3 regions of the Lysinibacillus sp. NPDC093190 genome follow, and region 2 is predicted to be linked to each of the others. Evidence: riboswitches for the same ligand, from Rfam matches in the RefSeq annotation. Region 2 holds a riboswitch; each other region holds the start of a gene.
The links. A riboswitch is a leader RNA that binds a small molecule or an ion and turns the genes downstream of it on or off. The one in region 2 is predicted to bind lysine.

Region 1: linked by a shared signal. The riboswitch ahead of ACQKOF_RS20240 (transporter substrate-binding domain-containing protein) and the one ahead of ACQKOF_RS14300 (aspartate kinase) in region 2 are both predicted to bind lysine.
Region 3: linked by a shared signal. The riboswitch ahead of ACQKOF_RS20735 (amino acid permease) and the one ahead of ACQKOF_RS14300 (aspartate kinase) in region 2 are both predicted to bind lysine.

Annotation. Positions count from the first base shown of each region.
Region 1 covers NZ_JBNNVG010000031.1:772-6,311, reverse strand. Annotated here, with positions in the region: gene ACQKOF_RS20250 (2-oxoglutarate dehydrogenase E1 component) at 1-1,530, shown strand, start outside; gene odhB (2-oxoglutarate dehydrogenase complex dihydrolipoyllysine-residue succinyltransferase) at 1,621-2,856, shown strand; lysine riboswitch at 3,349-3,535, shown strand; gene ACQKOF_RS20240 (transporter substrate-binding domain-containing protein) at 3,653-4,519, shown strand; gene ACQKOF_RS20235 (amino acid ABC transporter permease) at 4,697-5,422, shown strand; gene ACQKOF_RS20230 (amino acid ABC transporter ATP-binding protein) at 5,435-5,540, shown strand, end outside.
Region 2 covers NZ_JBNNVG010000017.1:14,247-19,786, reverse strand. Annotated here, with positions in the region: gene trxA (thioredoxin) at 1-155, shown strand, start outside; gene uvrC (excinuclease ABC subunit UvrC) at 305-2,095, shown strand; lysine riboswitch at 2,435-2,613, shown strand; gene ACQKOF_RS14300 (aspartate kinase) at 2,846-4,072, shown strand; gene ACQKOF_RS14295 (hypothetical protein) at 4,107-4,544, shown strand; gene ACQKOF_RS14290 (methyl-accepting chemotaxis protein) at 4,788-5,540, shown strand, end outside.
Region 3 covers NZ_JBNNVG010000032.1:49,319-54,858, forward strand. Annotated here, with positions in the region: gene ACQKOF_RS20730 (Nramp family divalent metal transporter) at 1-123, shown strand, start outside; gene ACQKOF_RS20735 (amino acid permease) at 622-2,085, opposite strand; lysine riboswitch at 2,171-2,347, opposite strand; gene ACQKOF_RS20740 (CynX/NimT family MFS transporter) at 2,522-3,733, shown strand; gene ACQKOF_RS20745 (nitric oxide synthase oxygenase) at 3,778-4,824, opposite strand; gene tnpA (IS200/IS605 family transposase) at 5,523-5,540, opposite strand, start outside.

The DNA of each region.
Region 1 (5,540 bases), on a different contig from region 2:
TTAGTAGGTCGTTTCGCAGCTAGCTACCGTCAAAAATTCGGTAAGGATATCGTTGTTGACTTAATTGGTTACCGCCGTCATGGTCACAATGAAACTGATGATCCAACTGTTACAAACCCTGAAACATATAAGTTAGTTTCTAAACATGAACCTGTTCGTGCTTTATACGGTGCTCAATTAGCAGCTGAGGGTGTAGTTTCAACTGATGAAGTAGCAGCATTAGATACAGCTATTTATGCAGAAATGCAAGCTGCTTATGATCATGTAAAAGAAATGGCAGATAAAGATGAGCACAAGCATTTAGAAATGCCAGAAGAATTAAAAGTAGAATTCCCACAAATTGATACAGCAGTTGGTGCGGAACGTCTAGAAAAAATTAACGAAGAACTTTTAGTGTTTGAAGATAACTTTGAACCACAGAAAAAACTTGGCAAAATTTTAGAAAAACGCCGTGATGCATTTGCTTCTGCAAAAATCGACTGGGGTCATGCAGAAACATTAGCTTATGCAACAATTATTCAAGATGGCACACCAGTTCGTTTTACAGGTCAAGATGCACAACGTGGTACGTTCTCACAACGCCATTTAGTGTTACATGACAAAAACAATGGCAAGTTATTCACGCCACTTCACCATATTTCAGGTGCAAATGCATCATTTACAGTACACAACTCTCCACTTACAGAAGCTGGGGTAGTGGGCTTTGAATATGGTTACAATTTAGAAAATGGCCATGTACTATCAGTTTGGGAAGCTCAATTTGGTGACTTTGCTAACATGGCACAAGTTATGTTCGATAACTTTATTTCAGGTGCACGTGCTAAATGGGGTCAAAAATCTGGTTTAGTTATTCTTTTACCACATGGTTATGAAGGTCAAGGTCCAGAACACTCTTCAAGCCGTATGGAACGTTACTTACAAATGTCTGCAGAAAATAACTGGTTCGTAGCAAACTGCTCAAACGCAGGTAACTATTACCACTTATTACGTCGTCAAGCAGCATTGTTAGGAACAGAAGGCGTACGACCACTTGTAGTTGTATCACCTAAGTACTTACTTCGTCACCCATTAGCTGCAGCAAATGCTGATCAATTAGCAAATGGTTCATTCCAAGAAGTAATTGAACAACCAGGCCTGGGTTCAAAAACTGAAGCTGTAGAACGCATTGTATTAGGTTCAGGTAAAGTAATGATCGATATTGCAGACCGTATTAAAGATGGTGAAGGCTTCGATCACTTACACATTGTTCGTGTAGAACAACTTTACCCATTCCCAAAAGAGCAAGTTGCTGGTATTATTGCTAAGTATCCAAATGTAAAAGAAGTTGTTTGGGTACAAGAAGAACCTAAAAACCAAGGTTCTTGGAATTATGCATTAGAAACATTACACGACCTTTCAGAAGGTAAAAAGCTACGTTATGTAGGCCGTCCTGCAATGAGCTCGACTTCTGAAGGTGATGCAGATTCTCATAAAGCAGCTCAAGCCGCAGTTGTAGAAGAAGCAGTTGCTGAGCTTGTAAAGGTTAAATAATCACATAATAATTTTTGAGAGCTGGGCTACTTGCTTAGGCAGTAGCCCTTTTATGTGCACAATGCACGTTAATTAAAGGAGGAAATGAAAGTGGCTGAAATTAAAGTCCCTGAATTAGCAGAATCGATTACAGAAGGTAGTATCGCACAGTGGGTAAAAAAAGTGGGCGATCGCGTTGAAAAAGGTGAATTCATCGTTGAACTTGAGACAGACAAAGTAAACGCTGAAATCATTTCTGAAGAAGCGGGAGTTTTAACTCAAATTTTAGCTGAAGAAGGCGATACTGTACTTGTAGGTCAAGTAATCGCAGTAGTAGAAGCTGGCGAAGGTGCAGCACCTGCTCCAGCGGCACCAGTTGCAGCAGCTCCAGCTCCAGCAGCGCTACAAGCGGCACCTGCTCCAGTTGCAGCAGCTCCAGTTGTAGAAGAAACTTCTGGTGAGCGTGTAATCGCATCTCCAGCAGCTCGTAAACTTGCTCGTGAAAAAGGTATTGACCTTGCTGCTGTATCTCCAGTAGATCCACAAGGCCGTGTACGTGTACAAGACGTAGCAGCTCATGGAACAGCTCCAGTGGCAGCACCACAAGCAGCTCCAGCAGCACCTAAAGCAGTTGCAGCTGTAGATGAATCACGTGTAACAGTTGAAAAAATGAGCCGTCGTCGCCAAACAATTGCAAAACGCTTACTTGAAGTAAAACAATCTACTGCAATGTTAACAACATTCAACGAAGTAGATATGACAAACGTTATGGCTTTACGTTCTCGTAAAAAAGACCAATTCTTCGAGTCAACTGGCTCAAAACTTGGTTTCATGTCATTCTTCACAAAAGCTGTAGTTGCAGCACTTAAAAAATATCCATATGTGAACGCACAAATCGCTGGTGATGAAATTCACTTAAACAACTTCTTTGATATCGGTGTAGCTGTATCAACAGAAGAAGGTTTAGTAGTACCAGTTGTACGTGACGCTGACCGCAAAAACTTTGCAGAAATTGAAGATTCAATTGCAGACCTAGCGAAAAAAGCACGCGACAAAAAATTAGGTTTAGCAGATCTTCAAGGTGGCTCATTCACAATTACAAATGGTGGGGTATTCGGTTCATTAATGTCTACACCTATCATGAATGGTACACAAGCTGGTATTCTTGGTATGCATACTATCAAAAAACGTCCAGTTGAAGTGAATGGTGAAGTAGAAATCCGCCCAATGATGTACTTAGCTCTTTCTTATGACCACCGTATTATCGATGGTAAAGATTCTGTAGGTTTCCTTAAAACTGTTAAAGAACTACTTGAAAACCCAGAAGATTTATTATTAAATTCTTAATTCCTGAATTTGTTAAAACCCTGCGAACATTGTTTTGCAGGGTTTTTTGCTTGTCATAAAACATTCCTCATTTTCAGAAAATTTTTTAAGAAAGCTTCACGTAGTAATAAAGTTATAGAATAAAAGAATTTAATTTTGTGGAATAACAGATTCTTTTGAATTACTAGTGTAGAGCTTTTATGATAAAAATTTGCGAATTTTCTAAAATGTTCAAAGTCATATTAACACGTAAACACGTAACACGTATATATGTTGATTGGAGTGAGGCTGGATGTTCCCAGGAAAGCGCAAAGCCGGAACGGAAATCAACCCCTACGTTATCAAATCTAAACACCATTTTCTACTTTGCAAAATTGTATATAAGGATTATAAAAGAATAAAACCCTAATATTGTAATTAGTCAGAAAAGTAATAAAATTATCTTGACGGATAACTTAGTTTTATAGTAATATCTTAATATCAATTAAATATACAAACCTCACATTTATCCTATTGTGAGGTAGAGGCGCGGTATTTATTAGTTCATTGTTGAGTTCAAGCAAGCGAAGACGCAATGGAGAAGGAACTATCGCCGAAGTATAAAAGGAGCTCGTACTTTTATGCTGGGTCTGCAGTGAATAAGTGCAGGACTGTCCTAGTAAATTACTTTCCAGGTTTACTAGGTTGTGCTATCTCGGAATGTTGGAAATTATTGTGAGGATTTGGGCAACTGTTAAAAAAGATAAGACCTAAGTTCAGAACTTAGGTCTTTTTTTGTACAGTTGTCTTATTTTTTTACAGAAAAGGGGAGTTTTACATGAAAAGAAAATGGTTGGTATTAATGTTGACCGTCATGACTGCAATTTTGTTAGCAGCTTGTGGTACTGGTGGTAAAAAGGATGGGACGTCGTCTAGTGATGGGGGAGCAAATACTGATAAGGGTGAAAGCGGAGGCCAATTCCGTATCGGGATGGAAGCAGGTTATGCTCCGTTTAACTGGACACAGCAAAATGATACAAATGGCGCAGTAAAAATTGCCGATAATGCAGAATATGCAGGCGGATATGATGTGCAAATGGCGAAAAAAATTGCTGAAGGCTTAGGAAAAGAATTAGTTATCGTAAAATTGGAATGGGATGGTTTAGTTCCAGCACTACAATCAAACAAAATCGATGCAATCATTGCAGGAATGTCACCTACTAAAGAGCGTAAGCAAACAATTGATTTCACCGAAAACTACTATACGTCTGATTTTGTAATGGTCATCAAAAAAGGCAGTAAATATGAAAAAGCAAAATCCATCCAAGATTTTTCTGGTGCAAAAATTACATCACAATTAAATACGTCTAACTACAATGTTATTGATCAAATCAAAGATGTAAAAAAACAAACAGCAATGGATAACTTCCCAGCAATGCGTGTAGCATTAGAAGCTGGAAAAATTGACGGCTATGTAGCAGAGCGACCAGAAGGTATTTCCGCTGCTGCTGCAAATGATAAGTTTACGTATGTAAAGTTTGAAAAAGGTTTCGATACCGATATTTCAAATACATCTATTGCAGTTGGTTTACGTAAAGGTGATGCCGATCTTGAAAAAATCAATGAAATCTTAAAAGGTATTTCTGAAGATAATCGTCAAAAAATTATGGAAGAAGCAATCCACCAGCAACCAGCAGCACAATAACATGAATGCACGGGCTATCTGCTAGCTCGTGCAATCCCAATACAAGTTATACAATAAGAATCTCTCTAAAAAAATAATGTCTTAGCTAAAAGTTTCATAAGATAAAAGAAACAAAAGGCCCAGCTAAGACACGATACTGTAACGAACAAGCAACACAACGTTGTTAGGAGGAACATCATGAGTTTTGAATGGATTATTTCTATTGTTGAGAACAACTGGCAAATGTTTTTACGAGGTGCGTATTATACATTACTTATTTCGATTATTAGTACAATTATTGGTGCACTTATCGGATTTTTTATCGGAATTATGCATACCATCAAGGTTCGTAAAAAGGGTTTAAAATTCTATAGCTTAAAACTCATTAATTTTATACTAACATGCTATGTCGAATTCTTCCGTGGTACACCAATGATTGTACAAGCAATGGTTGTATTTTACGGATTAGATATTGCATTTGGTATTGATATGAACTTTATTACGGCAGGTATTTTAGTTGTTGCACTAAACACAGGTGCTTATATGACTGAAATTGTGCGTGGCGGTATTGTTTCCGTTGATAAGGGGCAGTACGAGGCCGCATCGGCCATTGGTATGAATCATTTTCAAATCATGCTACATGTTGTATTACCACAAGTTGCGCGAAATATATTACCTGCAACAGGTAATCAATTAATTATGAATATTAAAGATACAGCAGTTTTAAACGTTATCGGGGTTACGGAATTATACTTCCAAACAAAGTCGATTGCAGGTAATAACTTCCGCTATTTTGAATCCTTCTTTGTAGCTTGTGTCCTTTATTTCATCATGACATTCACAGCATCAAGAATTTTACTGTATGTAGAAAAACGCCTGGATGGACCAGATGCCTACCAAAAAGAACAGAAAGAAGCAGTATAGGGGGACGAACAGATGACAGTTATTAAAATAGAGCATTTAAGTAAATCATTTGGGCGTAACCAAGTGTTAAAGGATGTAAATTTCCAAGTAGAAAAGGGCGAGGTTGTCTGCTTAATCG
Region 2 (5,540 bases):
AAGTAGATGTAGATAACAACCAAGGTACTGCAGCGCAATACCAAATTATGTCTATTCCATCATTACTATTATTCAAAGACGGTGAATTAGTAGATAAAACTGTTGGTTTCCAACCAAAAGAAGCGTTAGAAGCATTTATCGCAAAACATGCTTAATCTGTAAGAAAAAAAGAGTCAAGCCATCAATAAGATGTGCTTGGCTTTTTTTCGTTATATAATATAGAGATAAAGCGAACGTTATCCTTAGGAATAGGAGACAATAAAGGAACGAACGCTGTTTTAAGAAAAAGGGGAGCAGGTAGGCGATGAATGATTTAATTAAACGAAAGCTTGAAATTTTACCAGATCAGCCTGGCTGCTATTTGATGAAAGATCGACAAGGAACCATTATTTATGTCGGGAAAGCAAAAGTGCTGAAAAATCGAGTACGCTCGTATTTTACTGGTACGCATGAAGGGAAAACACAGAGACTTGTAAGCGAAATAGAAGACTTTGAGTACATTGTGACATCCTCCAATATTGAAGCTTTAATTTTAGAGCTTAATCTTATAAAACTACATGACCCGAAGTACAATATTATGCTGACGGATGATAAAACGTATCCGTATCTAAAAATTACAAATGAAAAACACCCACGTCTTATTACAACACGAAAAGTGAAAAAGGATAAGGCAAAATATTTTGGTCCATATCCGAATGCGTATGCAGCAAGTGAGACGAAAAAGCTGCTAGATCGTTTATATCCTCTGCGAAAATGTGTACAACTCCCTACCAAGGTTTGTTTGTATTATCACATGGGACAATGTCTAGCCCCTTGTGTGAAGGATATTGATGCTGAACTTTACCACGATATGATTGAGGATATGACAAAATTTTTAAATGGTGGGGTTGAGGAAGTCAAAAAAGAGCTAGAGGTAAAAATGCTAGCGGCCGCTGAAAATTTAGAGTTTGAGCGTGCAAAGGAATTTCGTGATCAAATTGCACATATCGATACAGTCATGCAAAAGCAAAAAATCGTCTCAAGTGATACAACTAACCGCGATGTATTTGGCTATGCAGTCGATAAGGGCTGGATGTGTGTTCAAGTTTTCTTTGTCCGTCAAGGAAAACTCATTGAGCGAGATGTCTCGATTTTCCCAATTTATCAAGAGGCAGAAGAGGAATTTTTAACGTTCGTTGGGCGATTTTACGAAAAGTTAGAGCACATTAAGCCTAAGGAGATCTTTATCCCACAATCTATTGATGCAGATATTTTAACGGAATTATTAGAAGTTAAGGTACTGACACCAAAACGTGGGCAAAAAAAAGAGCTAGTTGAATTAGCGACGAAAAATGCTGAAATTGCTGTAGCAGCGAAGTTCCAGCTTATTGAACGTCAGGAAGAACGCACTATAGGAGCATGTGAGGCGCTTGGTGAAGCTATGGGCATCTCTACGCCTTTACGGATTGAAGCTTTCGATAATAGTCATATGCATGGGACAGATGCTGTATCTGCAATGGTTGTATTTATTGATGGAAAACCTGCGAAGAAGGATTATCGAAAATACAAAACACGTACTGCTGCCAAGCACGATGATTACGGGGCGATGCAGGAAGTAATTCGTCGTCGATACACACGCGTATTAAAAGATGGTCTACCTTTACCGGATTTAGTACTAATAGATGGTGGGAAGGGTCAAATGGAAGTCGCACGAGAAGTGTTAGAAGATGAGCTTGGCCTTGTCATTCCAATTGCCGGATTAGCAAAAGATGAAAAGCATAATACGTCACAGCTTCTATTTGGTGATCCACCTGAAGTAATTGCGTTAAAGCGAACAAGCGATGGATTCTACTTATTGCAACGAATTCAGGACGAAGTACACCGCTTTGCTATTACCTTCTTACGACAGCAGCACGAGAAGCATGCTATACAATCTGTCCTCGATCATATAGAGGGCATTGGTCCAAAGCGAAAACAGCAATTACTTAAGCATTTTGGCTCTGTCAAAAAAATTCGTGAGGCAAGTATGCAGGCATTACAGGAAGCAGGGATGCCATCTAATCTAGCTAACAATATCTATGCTTATTTTCATTCAGTAGAAGACTCCCACCTCTGAAGGTGGTGAGAAAAATGCAGATGGAGTTCCTTTTCAGTGGGTGTACAAACACCTACTGAATGAAAATAAAGCCTCCGGACGCATTGTTTATCTGTGCGAAAGCGAAGCGACAGCAACAAATGTTTTCTGTAGCGAAAGCAAAGCGTCAGCTACAATTACGCCAAGGCGAAATTGATTTTTAACAAGAGACATTGTCAAAGGATTAGACATATGCTAAGTTTGTATATAACATTGCCCTTCAATATAGCAATGTTGTATACCGTGCCTTAGTTTTTCAGTAGTTTCTACTATTAAACTGGAAATTTCTTCACTAAGGTTAATTAAATATTTTCACTATTTAGTGATGATAGAGGTGCAAGGTTCAAGAGTAGTACGTTCGAGGACGAACAAGTCCAGTGAAAATGTATGAAAGGGAAGCTTGCCGAAGTGGAGCATCGTTGTTTCCGATGCTGTGCTGGTTTTACATTTAAGAGATGTAAGATTGTCGATACTAATCGTTTCGGAGAGCTATCACACATGCGCAAGTTACTTTTATTGTACATGTTATAGGCAGCTTTCACGTTATGTGAGAACTGCCTTTTTTGCTTTCTAGAGACAAACTTTTTTCAAGGCAATTACCCCCTACCTGAGAGGTGGTGTTAAAAAAATGGAGCGGAGGAAAGTGAGTGCTCGTGTCACTTTGATTTTGCTGCAAAAGTATAGCTACTTTATAATCAGCGAAATGATTGAATACGAAGGAGAATGATAAAGATGGCGAGAATTGTGATGAAATTTGGTGGTGCTACATTAGCATCAACAGAGCACATTCAAAATGTTGCGAAAAAGGCGATTGCAGAAAAGGAAAGAGGTTTTGATGTTGTCGTTGTCACTACAGCTATGAGGGGTATGGCTAAAGAATTAGCAAAGATGGCTCGTGATCTATCAGACAACGCATCTAAGCGTGAACTAGACGCACTATTTTCAACAAGCTCACAACTTACAAGTACATTAGTGGCAATTGCTTTACAGGAGGAAGGATACGATGCAGTGTCATTAACAGGCTGGCAGGTAGGCATTGAAACCGATGCTATGTATAGCAATGCCCGTATTGATGAAATGGATGCTAGTCGAATAGAAGAGCATTTTGTACAGGGGAAAATCGTAATTGTTGCTGGGGGACAGGGTATCGATAATTCACGGAATATTACGACGTTAGGTAAAGGTGGGGTGGAAAGGTCGGCTATAGCTATTGCAGCAAAATTGAAGGCGGAGCGGGTAGATATTTACACTAATGTGGATGGAGTCTATACAGCTGATCCAAGTCATGTTGCTAGGGCACGTAAGCTAACAGAAATTTCCTACGATGAGATGCTAGAGCTATCAAACTTAGGATCACAAATTTTACACCCACGAGCTGTAGAGTTAGCAAAGAAGTTTCAAATCCCAGTTATCATTCGGTCGAGCGAAATAGATACAGTAGGTACTTTATTGAAGGAGGAAGTTGAAATGGAGAAAAATTTAATTGTACGTGGTGTTGCCTATGAGTCAGACGTTATTCGCTTAACAGTTGGTTATGATGCTTATTCCAATGCTTCATTAGCAGATATGTTCACAATACTTGCAGAGAATCGCATAAACGTCGATATAATCGTACAAGCAATAATTGATGGCTTAAAGCCAACTGTATCATTTACTATTTTAAAAGAGGAGTTCGCTGAAGCATTACGTGTCCTAGAAGATAGTAAATTATCATTAGGGTTTAGTTTTGCTGATTTTGAAATCGGCTTAGCAAAAGTCTCTATTATTGGCTCAGGAATGGCATCTAATCCAGGAGTGGCTGCCCGAATGTTTGATCGTCTACGTCGTGAAGGTATCCCTGTAAAAATGGTTAGTACTTCTGAAATAAAAGTTTCTGTCGTTGTTCCTCAGGACGAAATGATTCATGCAGCAAATGCATTACATGATGAATTTAACTTAGAACAAGCGCTCTATATTTAATATTGAATAGGATGGGTCAGCAAAAGGCACATTGTTGTTGAAAAATGGCTCTATGGCAAAACGAGGGGTTGATTTCTGTTCCGGCTGGGCGCTTTCTTGGGGGCGTCGGGCTAACACGATGTTAATCACGAAGGCGTTATCACAGGATGTGATGGTTTTAGCCTTCGTTCCTCTATTGCTGATCCCCAAGGAGTCGCTCAGTCTCCACTCCAATCAACTACTTCGCTTAAAATGTATCTTCTGGTATGTCTCTCTAATTTATAGTGATAAAACGGAATTTCAGCAACAAATGTTTTATGTGCGAAAGCGCAGCGTCAGCAACAAATGTTTTATGTGCGAAAGCGCAGCGTCAGCAACAGATGTTTTATGTGCGAAAGCGCAGCGTCAGCAACAGATGTTTTATGTGCGAAAGCGCAGCGTCAGCAACAAATGTTTTATGTGCGAAAGCGTAGCGTCAGCAACAACAACATAAGCAGGAAGCGACTCGACGCTCGCTCACAGTAAAGAGAAAAGTCTGAGACGAAAATCACCCTCATTTAAAGCTGCACAACATTACTAAAATCTCCTCGACCATTTTGTATTTCAACACTATGAATGAGATGTGTCAGTAATGGACGCATCTTTTATTTGTTCACATCAATTTAATATTTTATCCAATTTTATTGTTATATAATAAAATATGACATGTTTTACCAAGGGGAAGGTGGGGGTTTGTATGGTATTATTCGGTTTATTTCAAAAGCCAATGGATGAAAGCGTTGATAGAGACAACGATTTAGAAATACAAATATTAAAAAAACGAATTCTGGAATTGGAACTTGAGCAGGAAAGCATTGATGTGAAAAATGCGATTTTAGACTTTGTACTAGCGCATATGGAGTTAATTAATTTTCAAACGGCATTAAAGGTTCAAAATGTCTCAACGAGTGTAGGAGATATTTCCGCAATGAGTGAAGAAATGTCGTCAAATACAGAAGAGATGCTTGCGGTTGAGCAAAATGTTAATGCAAACATTCAAGAGATAAAACAGCATTCCATATTACTTGTAGAAGAGATGGAATCGTCCATTACAAAAGGTGAAATGGTTCAGGAGTTGTTGGCTAAAGGAGCTAATTCAACAGAGCAATTGAATGATGAAATGACTAAAATGGATGATATCGGTAAAGGTGTAACCGGGATTGCTGATCAAACACAACTACTATCCTTAAATACCTCAATTGAAGCCGCACGTGCTGGTGAGCATGGAAAGGGCTTTAATGTTGTCGCGATGGAGGTAGGAAAGTTAGCCAACAGCTCGAAAGGTTCATTGCAAGAAATGACGAAGATTCGATCAGTCATTGATAAGAAATTACACAATACAATAACAAATATTAAACAAGTCGAACATTATTTAACTGATTTTTTAAGTATCATGAAGGATAATATTGCTAACCTGACTGTAACAAGTAAAAATATTGAAGAAGCAGCA
Region 3 (5,540 bases), on a different contig from region 2:
AGTAAGCGCGACGTCATGGGAAGCCTAGTCAACCATCGTTTTACAACCATATTAGGATGGATTGTCGTGGCGATTGTAGTTGCTTTAAATCTTTATTTATTATGGCAAACGGTATTTGGCTAAAAAAATGCCAGACACAAAGACCTTCATTTGGTTTTGTGTCTGGCATTTCTACATGTAAGGGGCTCCGGGGCTGATTTCCGTTCCGACTGGGCACTTTCCTGGGTGTCTAGTCTAACAAACGTCATCCCTACTTTTGGTGATGGGCTATTTTTTATCCATCCGCCGGAAGCTTTAGGCCAACAAATGTTTTTTGCGCGAAAGCGAAGCGTCAGCGGCAGATGTTTTTTGCGCGAAAGCGTAGTGCTAACGCAGCGGATGTTTGGACACCCGCTGAAAAGGTATTTCTAAATATTTAGGATTACTCATCATTTTGCTTATTCTTGTCATCTACGGATCGATGATTGCTATTATGAGGATACGAGGCTTTGGGGCTTAAACGTTAAACATTATTTTAGTATTTTGAATGTACGTCTGGGGTTACAAATTCATTAATATTTTCTAACTTAAAAAAACTGCCCTGCAAGTCATTTTCTATGGCTCACAGGACAGTTTTATTTTTTATTGTTCGACTTTTAAATCACATTGCTCTAATGGAAGCATTTTTGTTTTATGCTTGATTTTATAGCCAAGCCATAAGAATAAGAACAGTGGAATACCGATATATGAGACAAGGACTCCGTACCAATCTATTGTTTCACCCATAAAGGCATTGTAGTTTTGTCCAATAACAACAATCATACAAACCGTAAAGGCAAATAGCGGGCCGAATGGGAATAGCCTTGCTTTATACGGTAACAATTTCGGATCTAAGCCTTGTACCTCGAACGCTCGACGGAAACGGTAATGGCTAAATGCAATTCCTAACCAGGCAATGAAGCCAGACATCCCAGAGGCATTTAGCAGCCACATATAGACTACACCATCACCAAAGAATGAAGCTAAAAATGCTAGGCACCCTACTGCTAAAGTCGCCATTAATGCGTAAATCGGAATACCTCGACGGCTTAGTTTAGTGAAAATTTTCGGTGCATGTCCATCTACCGCTAATTGCCAAAGCATACGTGACGATGCGTAAAGCCCTGAATTCCCTGCTGACAGCATTGCCGTTAGAATGATAGCATTCATCAATGATGCAGCAAAGGCAATTCCTAAACGGTCGAACACAAGTGTGAATGGTGAAACAGCGATATCTTCAGATAGCAAACGTGCATCTGTAAATGGAATCAGCATCCCAATTGCAGCAATCGCTAAAATATAAAACAATAGAATTCGCCAGAAAACAGACTTCACGGCTTTCGGAATATTTTTACCAGGGTCATCCGTTTCACCTGCTGTTATTCCAAGTAGCTCTGTCCCTTGGAATGAGAATCCCGCAGCTAAGAAAATACCAAATGTAGCAAGGAGCCCACCATGGAATGGTCCATCACCGATAAAGAAATTCGTAAAGCCTACCGGAGCGTGTCCTCCTAAAATACCAAAAATCATTAAGAAACTGATGATAATAAAAATGATTACAGTTACAACCTTGATCATTGCAAACCAATATTCACTTTCACCATAGCTTTTTACCGATAATAGATTGAACGTTAAAACTACAGCAATAAATAAAACAGTCCAAAGTGCTGATGAGCTATCTGGGAACCAATATTTCATAATTAATGAGACAGCAGAAATTTCTGCCGCAATTGTAATCGCCCAGTTGTACCAGTAGTTCCAACCAAGTGCAAAGCCTAAAGCTGGGTCTACAAATTTTGTAGCATACGTACTAAATGAGCCCGATGATGGCATATAAGCTGCCATTTCGCCTAAGCTCGTCATTAAAAAATACACCATGATACCGATTAATGCATAGGCGAGTAGTGCACCGCCAGGGCCTGCTTGTGCAATGGCACCACCACTTGCTAAAAACAATCCTGTACCGATTGTACCGCCTAATGAAATCATTGTAATATGACGGCTTTTTAATTCTTTTTTCAGCTTCGGTGCTTTATGGCCGAGCTGATTGACTTTTATTTCACTCACAATATAGCTTCCTTCCTTTTTAAGAGGCAAAAAAATGCCATCACATGAACGTTGCTGTGATGGCTAAGTAAATCCTCTGTTCCTTCAAAATGATAGCTCAACACGTTGTCCAAACGTGACAGTTCTGTTCCTTTCGGAGACAGCCCCAGCATGAGGTTTTCAAGTCCCCTCACACTTCGGCAGTATTTCCTTTCAGTTAATTTCTCTAATGCTTGTCATTTCCATTAACATACTCTTAAATACCGCGACCTCTACCTCAATATAAACATGAGGCATTAAATATTAAATTTATGATGGGTATTAGTTTAACATACGACCTATGACATTTCAATAACTCGAGTAATGTTCTTTATTTTGCGAATTTTCCACTATTTTCATTAGTGTGATAAAGTGGTATAGTGATTCAATCAAAATTGTTCTAACAGGGGGGACTTATTTGACTACTCATGAACATACCGATACTTATCCTAGCAGGAAAATTAACTGGAAAGGTACAACCTTATTACTAGTTATCGGAGTAATTTGTATTGCCTCGACATTACGGATGCCGCTAACAGTTGTTGGACCTATTATATCCTTTATCCGTGAAGACCTCGGCATATCCAATGTACTAGCGGGCTTTCTAACAACGATCCCATTGCTAGCATTTGCAATCATTTCACCATTCGCACCAATTGTCGCACGTAAATTTGGACTAGAATTAACATTATTTTTATCAACTATTCTTTTAGCGGTAGGAATTGTCCTACGCTCCCTTGGCACAACTAGTTTACTCATATTTGGTACTATGCTAATTGGTATAGCCATTTCATTCGGTAACGTACTAATTCCCGGATTACTTAAATTGAAATTTCCCTATCACGTAGGTTTACTTATGGCATTGTTCACAATGTCGATGAATTTGACAGCTGGACTCGGTGCTGGCATTAGTTATCCTATTGCCAATTCATCATTTGGCTGGCAGGGAGCTTTAGCAATCGCACTTGTTCTTGTGGTGTTAACCATATTAATTTGGATTCCACAGCTGAAATTTAATAAGCCTGAGTCTACTGTTAAAACGACGAAAGAACGTACACCATTATGGAAATCACCTGTTACTTGGGCAGTGGCGGGGGCTATGGGATTTCAGTCATTATTATTCTATACAACTGCCGCTTGGATTCCTGAAATATATATATCACAAGGATTAGCTGCTGATCGTGCAGGCTGGATGTTTTCCATCATGCAATTTTCACAAGTTCCAATGGCTTTAGCTGTGCCTATTATCGCTAGTAAAATGACATCTCAACGTCCTCTCGTATTAATGTTTACGATATTTTACTTAGTTGGCTTTATCGGAGTAGTGATGGAATGGACAAGCCTCGCTGTACTGTGGATGGTGCTACTAGGCTTAGCAGGAGGGGCTTCATTCGCATTAGCGATGATGTTCTTTACTCTACGTACCCGTACAGCTTTTGAGGCAGCTGATTTATCAGGTTTTGCACAATCATTAGGATATTTATTAGCCGCAATCGGTCCAATCTTATTTGGTTATTTGCATGATTTATTTGGTGGCTGGAATATCACTGGTTGGTTATTTGTTATCGTAGTATTGATACTTTTCTTATGTTCATTCAGGGCTTCTAAAAATGAATATGTGAATATGTGAATTAAAAAAGGCAGCTCATAGTTAAAGTGAGCTGCCTTTCTCTACTAATAAGGTGGTTTCTGATAGAAATAGTTAGGTGTATTGTAAACATTAACATAAGGCTTATGGAAAATATGAGTTGTAGCTGGTGAAAGAGGTGGAATCAACCACGTCCAATTACCTGTAACTTCACGATCCGCTGCTTCTTCTGTTTCCTCAAACAATTTAAATTGCTGTGCAGCTGTATGATGATCTACGATGCTGACACCGTCTTCTTTAAAGGAATGTAGGACTGCAATATTCAGCTCAACTAATGCACGATCACGCCATAGAGAAGCCTGTTTCGTTGTATCAAGGTTAAAAATTTCTGCTATAACGGGCAGCATATGATAACGCTCATGATCTGCTAAATTACGTGCCCCGATTTCTGTACCCATATACCAGCCATTAAATGGGGCTGCTTCAAAATCGATACCTGCCATTTGGAAGCGCATACTCGAAATTATCGGCACTGCATACCATTTTAATCCTAACTTCTCTACTTGAGCAGATTCCGGATGACGAATCGGCACCTCTAGTACATATTCGTCAGGGATAGTAAAGACTTGTGGTTCCCTTCCATCCACCTGTACAACGAGCGGAAGCACGTCAAATGCTGTTCTCTTACCTTGCCAGCCAAGTGACTCACATACTTTTGTAAACTCAACAGAATGCGAATCACCAACGGTTCCAGATTCCGTTTCATAGCCAGCATAACGGATTAGCTGATGATTCCATACACGAACTCGCCCCGGTGCAAAAATCGTTATTGTTGGCCGAATTCTCCCATCATTTGTTGCATATTGAATATGTTCAAGCAATGCGTTGAAAATATCCTCTTCTTTTGAAATATCTCGGGCATCAACAACATGCAGCGATTGCCAAAACAATCGACCAATACACTTATTACTATTGCGCCATGCTACTCGTGCACCAAAGATTAATTCTTCCGTTGTCGGTATATATTCGCCTGCTTTTTTAATTTGCTGTAATTTATTTTCTAGCCATGTTTTAGGCTCATTTTGTTCTACTTGATAAAGTTCTAAAAACCGCTGTACTTCATGTAAATTCATATCGAATTCCTCCATCTACCCTCATATTAGAGGAATGGAACTATAATCACCACGAAAAAATCTGCCTGAAAACATACATATTTTATATATGAAATACTTTGTTCAATATTTCATATCATTTCTTCTTTTTTATCAATTATACCTCGGCATAATTGCGTCCAGATTCGGCTTTGTGCTTAGGCCTGCAGATGTTTTATGCACGAAAGCGTAGCGTCAGCAACAACGTATTTTGTCTGTGTAGCTGACGCTTCGCTTTCGCTACCAAAACACTTACTGAAAGAAGTTAAAACTAAAGTTATTTATGGATTAGGGTTCCTATTTTGAGTAGACATTATAAAAATTAGAGGAAGTTACAGAGGAAAAAACTATTGAGTATAGACTTGCTATTATAACGTTCTTTTATTTCGAAGTAGGTAATACACGAGACACTTTCAGTCACATTTGCAATTTTGTTTATCATTGTCACTACCTTCGCAGTATTTAGGAGCAGACGTTATTACATGTGCATTAGAAATAAAATTTCCTTAACGAATGGTGACCTTTGTTTGTCAGTTTAGTTGGCATAAATCAGAACCACCAGTATAACTGGTGGTTTGCTCTGCGCGTAAAACGCTGGGGGGACTGGCCCATGTCTAAAGACATTCTGAAAGGTCTGCCAACCGCACTCCGTTTCCACACAAACCGCTAAAGCGGCTTACTTATTTTTTCTTTCTCTT